2 regions of the Pigmentiphaga litoralis genome follow, and region 2 is predicted to be linked to the other one. Evidence: predicted binding sites of a transcription regulator. Region 2 holds the regulator's gene; the other holds the start of a gene.

Region 1 (3,415 bases), on a different contig from region 2:
GAGATTCCTGCGCGCAATCATTTCGATGTCATCATCGACCTGACCACGCCCGGCACCCTGCTTGGGGATGCCTGCCTTGCCTGGCTGCGCGCGCCGCGCTGACGGCGCCGCGCCCACGCGGGCACTGCCCAGCGCCGTCCCCTGGCGGCGCTTTCCTTTTTGCCTGACGGATTTGCCATGAAAGAACAGTTGATACAAGACCTGCGCGCCCTGTTGGGCGACGAGGCCGTGCTGACCGGAGACGCGGTGACAGGCCGCAGCGCAGGCGCCTTTCGGCCCGATTCGCTGTCCGCCTACGCGCTGGTGCGCCCCCGGACCACCGCCGACGTCGCCGAAGTCATGAAGCGATGTGCGGCCATGGGCCAGCCGGTCGTGACGCACGGTGGCCTGACCGGACTCGTGCGCGGCGCCGATGCGTCGCCTGACGAGCTGATCCTGTCCATGGAACGCATGACGCGGATCGAAGGCATTGACGTGGCCGGCCGCACCATGACGGTCGAAGCCGGCGTGACGCTGCAGCAGATCCAGGAAGCCGCCGCCGCCGTGGACCTGTACTACGGAGTGGACTACGGCGCGCGCGGCACGGCCACCATTGGCGGCGGCATTGCCACCAACGCCGGCGGCAACCGGGTGATCCGGTTTGGCATGACGCGCGCGTCGGTGCTGGGCCTGGAAGCCGTGCTGGCTGACGGCCGCGTGATCTCGTCCATGAACACCATGATGAAGAACAATTCGGGCTACGACCTGAAGCAGTTGTTCATAGGCAGCGAAGGCACGCTGGGCGTCGTGACGCGTGCGGTGATCCGTCTGCACGAAATGCCCGCCAGCCAGTGCACGGCGCTGGTCGCGGCCACCGATTTCGACGCCGTGGTGCGCTTGCTCAAGCACATGGACCGCAAGCTGGGCGGGCAACTGGCCGCCTTCGAATTGATGTGGCAGGCCTATTTCGACCTGGTGTCCACCCCGCCGGCGCAGGGCCGTTCGCCCTTTGCCGAACGCTATCCGTTCTACGTGCTGCTTGAATCGCTGGGCGCCGACCAGGAAGCCGACAGCGTGCGGTTCATGCAGGCGCTGGAAGAGGCCATGGCCGACGAGCTGATCGTGGATGCCACGGTGGCCCAGTCGCTGGACCAGCGCGATGCGCTCTGGCGCATGCGCGACAGCGTCGAAGAAATGTTCAAGTTCGGGAAGTCCTTCAACTACGACGTGTCCTTGCCCGTGTCCGAAATGCGGGCCTACGCCGACGGCGTGTCGGCCGCCGCCAAGGCCAACTGGCCGCAAGGCCGCTGCTGGATCTTCGGCCACATGGGCGACGGCAATCTGCATGTGTCGTTTTCGGTGGGCGACGGGTCGGACGAGACCAAGCACCGTATCGACGAGATCGTGTACGGCCCGCTGGCCGCGTTCCGCGGCGCCGTGTCGGCCGAACACGGGATCGGCCTGGACAAGCGGGCCTGGCTGGGCGTGTCGCGGACCGAAGAAGAATTGGCGCTGATGCGGCAATTGAAGGATTTCCTGGATCCGCAGGGGCTGCTGAATCCGGGCAAGGTGGTGTAAGAGGCGGGGGCTGAGGAAAGGCGCTGAGGAAAGGCTCTGAGTAAAGGCGCCGAGGAAAGGGCTGAGGAAAGGCGCTGAGGGCAGGCCTTGGTGCGGAGGCTCAGTTGTGGAAGCTGGATGTTTTCGCCCAATGCTGACTTGCCACGGATACTGTATGGATATACAGTTATTCCATGGACCACGCGCACCTTTCTTCTTCCGACCCCTTTCCGCCCGATGTCGAGGCGGAACCTGCCTGGCAGCCGCTGCGGCCGCTTCCTTTCAAGGGGCGGGGCGCGGTCAGGAACGTCGCCCACCGCTTCGAAAACGACGCCCGGCAGGCGGCCGACGACGGCTGGAACGGCGGGTGGGCCGGGCCGGATGGTGAAAACACGGGGCGGGCCGACGGGGCAGGGGAAGCCCGGGCCGGGAATGCTCGGGCCGGGAACGCTGAGTCCAGGAACGCTGAGACTGGGCACGCTGAGGCTGGGAATGCTGAGGCCGGGAAGGCCCAGGTTGGGAACGCCCAGGCTGGGAACGCTCAAGTCGGCAATGGTCAGGCCGGGAATGCTTACGCCAGGAAGGGTTACGCCAGGAATGCTCAGGTAGAGGCCGCTCCGCCCGCCGACCCGCCGTGCGACGAGGCATTGCCGCCGCTGCGCACCACCGTCACGGTAGAACGTGCCCGGCAGATCCTGTCGCGCAACGAATCGCCCGACATACCTTTCGACCGCGCCATCAATCCTTACCGGGGATGTGAACACGGCTGCGTCTACTGCTTTGCGCGGCCCACGCACGCCTACCTTGGCTGGTCGCCGGGACTGGATTTCGAGACCCGGCTCATTGCCAAGGAAAACGCGGTCGACGCGCTGCGGCGCGAACTGTCACGGCCGGGTTATCAGGTGGAGCCCATCAATATTGGCGCGGCCACTGACGCCTACCAGCCGATCGAAAAGCAGTGGAAGCTGACGCGCGGCCTGCTCGAACTGCTGCTGGAAACGCGGCACCCCGTAACGATCGTGACCAAGGGCGCCCTGTTGACGCGGGACGTCGACCTGTTGGCTAAGCTGGCTGAACGCAACTTGGTGGCGGTGTACGTCTCCGTGCCCACGCTGGACCCGGACGTGGCCCGCAAGCTGGAACCGCGCGCGGCTGCGCCGCACCGGCGGATTGAAGCCGTTCGAACCTTGAGCTCGGTAGGCGTACCGGTTGGCGTGTCGCTGGCGCCCGTGATTCCCTTCATTACCGACGACCAGATGGAACACGTGCTGGCCGCCGCACAGGATGCCGGCGCGCGCACGGCGTTCTATACGATGCTGCGGCTGCCGTGGGAGGTCAAAACCATCTTCAGCGACTGGCTGGACGCGCACTTTCCTGATCGGGCGGCCCGGGTGCTGCACCGGATCGAAGATCTGCGCGGCGGCAAGCAGAATGACCCGCGCTTTGGCACCCGCATGCGGGGTGAGGGGATCTGGGCGGAACTGTATGCCCAGCGTTTCGCCGCCGGGTTGCGCAAGGCTGGCATGGTGCGCGAACGGGTGGAACTGGACCGGACGGCGTTCGTTGCACCTGCCCGGCCAGCCAGTGGGCGTGGGGCGCGCGCGTCAGGTGCGTCACGTCCATCGGGTGCAACGAGTGGGGCAGGGCAGGCAGGCGTGGCAAGTCCGGCCCCGCAATTGTCTCTGTTCGCCTGAAGCAGGAGGGCGGTGGGTGGCGCCCCATGGTGCGCACTGGGCGAAAGCGCTTCGCCGAACGGGCGTCCGTGCATTGAACTCCGCGCGATGCCAACCTTGCCTGATGCGATTGCGCACCCGGCGCTTCGGGCTTGGTGCGCCGGCGTCCTTGGCTTGACGCCCCCGGTACCAGCGCCCCTGGGACC
Region 2 (3,415 bases):
TTGAGTGCGCCCCAGCCGCCGGCCGGGTGGCGATAAAACTCGATCTTCTGGGTTTTCATGAGGGTGCCTGTAGTTGCGCTGCGTGGCCCGGACGTCACATGCCTGGGAAGAAGCCCGGCGGCACGGTATGGCCAGCAACCTCACATGTTAACGAATTGGCTGGGAGAACTGGCAAATTCCCCTGCGGCCATGTCGTCTGGCCATGCGGTGCGGCCCCGTCTGGCCCAAAGGAACGGGCCAAAAAAAAGCGACCCGCGGGGTCGCCCTGTAGTACTGACACGTGCCGTGCTGACTCGTTCAGTGCTGACTCGTTCCGTACGAGATCAGTTCATCAAACGGCCGACACCGGGCTTGCCTGGCACGGCAGGCGTGTCGGGCGTGCGGCGACGCTGTTTGAAGGGCCAGGGGCTGCGGTTGGGCGCGGAGGCCGATCCGGAACCAGAACCGGACCCGGCAGCCTGCGCGAGAGGCTCGGCCGCGGCAAGGGAGGCGGTCGACGCGGCGGCCGCTGCAGCAGCCGATGCTGCCGACGCAGCAAGATTGGCCGCGATGTGGATCAGCGACGTGCGCAGTGACCCACGGACTTCAGGCACCGGACGGGCAGCCTTCTGGTTGGCGAGCAAGGCCTTGGCAATCCCGCTTGCCGGCGGGGTTTGCCGCGTGCGCAGGCGGACCTGCGGGGCAGGCAGGCTCAGGCTGATGACCGGATGCGCGTGGGGCCGGGCAGGGTCGATCCGCTGCAGGTGGACCGTATCGCCAATGGGTGACTTGACCTGCAGCTGCAATGGCGCGGCCGACACGGCCGAGGCAGGCAATTGATCGTGACTCTGACCTGCGCTGAACAGGAAGACCGGGCAGCGCGACAGACGACCCGCGAGTTGCAAGGTGCGGATGACGTTGGCGTCGGCCGCGGCCAACGGCGGCATCCAGACCACGACTGCGCCGAAGATCGCGTCCTGCAGGTCGGCTTCGATCGACGCCATGCCTTCGAGCGGCGACGCGCTGCGAACAATGCGGACATGGTTCAGGTCGATGCCGTACTGGATCAGCGTCGGTGCATACGACAGGTAGGCGGGCACCAGCAGCGCCACCGTACGGCCGGTTTGCGTCAGTTGCCGCAGGCAGGGTGCCAGCAGGCGCAGTTCCCCCGCGCCATTGCGCGGGATCAGGATCTGCGTTACGCCGGCCGCAGGCCAGCCACCGTCGGGCAGGGCGGCGTCGAGCGTTGCAAAGCCGCTGTGTATGCCAGGGCGAGTCACGGTCATGGTCAATCTCCGGTTAGTGGAGGATGCCGGCGCGGATGAGACCGACGGCAATGCCTTCCACAGCAAAATCGTCGCGGTCCCGGCTGACTTCGATAGGCTGGAAGTCGGGGTTTTCAGGCAGCAGTTGCAGGCCCGCGGAGGTGTGTTTGAGGCGTTTGACGGTCACCTCGTCGCCCAGGCGGGCCACGATGATCTGGCCGTCGCGGGCCTCGGTCGTTTTCTTGACGGCGAGCAGATCGCCTTCCAGGATGCCGGCGTCACGCATGCTGAGCCCGCGCACTTTCAGGAGGTAATCCGGACGCATCGAAAAGAGGGCTTCGTCGACGCCTATGCTCTTGTCGATATGTTCGGCGGCAAGAATCGGGCTACCTGCCGCGACACGTCCGACCAGGGGCAACATCAGTTGGGCAAGCGCCGCGGGCAAGGCAAGCGGTTCCGCGACGGGTTCGTTGACCAGCCGGATGCCGCGCGACGTACCCGCCGCGAGTTCGATCACGCCCTTGCGTGCCAGGGCTTTCAGGTGTTCTTCGGCGGCGTTGGGCGAACGAAAGCCCAGCTGCTTGGCGATTTCGGCACGGGTGGGCGGGAAACCGGTAAGGCGGATGGCCTGACGGATCAGGTCGAGAATTTCTTGCTGACGGGCAGTAAGCTTGGGCATGGTTGCTCCGCAAAGGCCGCTGTAGCGGTAAGGACTAGCGGTACTGACTGACGTTGCTGACTGACGGTACTGGCTAGCGGTGAAGCTGGAAGACCGACGCTGCTCTGTACGTTTATCCAGTAGCTGTATTTTTATACAGTGTTTCGCTTTGCGCAAGCAAAAGCTGGGCTGAACCGTCCGGCCCGAGCCGGCGGCGCAACAACCAGGCGGGCGGGCGGCCCCTGTCTCGCGCAGGTTTCGCTGTCCTGCCACGCGTCTCTTGCTTTCTTGCCGCGGGTCAGTGATAATCATTGGCTAACTTTTGTGCAAGCGGTTTTCTGTCTAGCGCAAAGCATTGAGCGCGGGCAGCAACAAGCACCCGTAGCATTCAGCACCCGCAGCATTCAGCACTACCTTTTTTTTGGCGCGGATCGATGATCCCGCGCCACCGTCGGCGCCCAGATGCGCCGCTCCGATCCCGCAAAGTGTCTGCGTTATCGATCTTCGAAGCTTGAAGATCGGTCAACCATGGATCGGATTTAACCCTTGTCCGCCTACAGACGCTGGCGGACTAACTCTCTTCGAAAGAAGGGTATCCACAAGGAGCTTCGATGCGTCACTACGAAGTGGTATTTATTGTTCACCCGGACCAGAGCGAACAGGTTCCGGCCATGGTCGAGCGTTACAAGACGCTGATTACCGGCCAAGAAGGCGTCATTCACCGCCTGGAAGATTGGGGCCGCCGCCAACTGGCATACCCGATCCAGAAGCTCGTGAAGGCGCACTACGTGTGCATGAACATCGAGTGCAATCAAGCTACGCTCGACGAACTTGAACACGCTTTCCGCTACAACGACGCCGTGCTGCGTCACCTGGTCGTGAAGCTGAAGAAAGCTGAAACCGCTCCGTCGCCGATGATGAAGATCGTCGAGCGCGAAGAGGCTCGCAAGGTTTCTTCCGAACCCGCCCAAGCCGAGGCTTGAGCGCAGGTTCCACACCGGAACACAGGTCGATGTCCATTCCCTGGGCAACGCGTTGAACCGGGTTCAACTGACGGCGGAAGTCGTCGAGTGCAAGCCTCTCAGGTACACCCCCGCCGGGATTCCGGTGCTGGAACTGATGCTTGCGCATGAATCCGAAGTCATGGAGGGCGGCAGAGCACGCCGCGTCGACATGACCGTCAGCGCACTGGCCATTGGCGATCTGGCCCGCTCGCTCGAACGCACGGCGCTCGGCAAGCGGATGCAGATCCAGGGATTTCTGGCAGCGACCCGGAAAGGGTCAAGCAGACTGAGGTTGCACATTCAGCAGGCGGTCACGGTGGCGCACAGCGCGACTGACCCGGCTGCCGCAACGCCGGTCTCTGGTAATGAAACGGATTGAATACCCAAGGGGTACATCATGGCCGCATTTGGCAAACGGAAAGAAAAGAAGAAGTTTGGTCAACAAAACCCGCTGTTCAAGCGTCGCAAGTTCTGCCGCTTCTCGGCAGCGGGTGTTGACCAGATCGATT

Evidence for each region. The regulator LexA, encoded in region 2, represses DNA repair genes until DNA is damaged. The targets are predictions, from matches to a motif close to ACTGTATNNNNATACAGT.
Region 1: HD883_RS25180 (PA0069 family radical SAM protein) is a predicted target of LexA. The motif match lies at 1,707-1,724, and genes of this name have one in related genera.

The regions. Positions count from the first base shown of each region.
Region 1 covers NZ_JACCBP010000003.1:137,744-141,158, forward strand. The annotation lists gene HD883_RS25170 (alpha/beta hydrolase) at 1-102, shown strand, start outside; gene HD883_RS25175 (FAD-binding oxidoreductase) at 178-1,557, shown strand; gene HD883_RS25180 (PA0069 family radical SAM protein) at 1,803-3,230, shown strand.
Region 2 covers NZ_JACCBP010000001.1:1,058,685-1,062,099, reverse strand. The annotation lists gene HD883_RS04680 (FdhF/YdeP family oxidoreductase) at 1-59, opposite strand, end outside; gene HD883_RS04675 (hypothetical protein) at 324-1,265, opposite strand; gene lexA (transcriptional repressor LexA) at 1,279-1,923, opposite strand; gene rpsF (30S ribosomal protein S6) at 2,514-2,885, shown strand; gene priB (primosomal replication protein N) at 2,938-3,285, shown strand; gene rpsR (30S ribosomal protein S18) at 3,304-3,415, shown strand, end outside.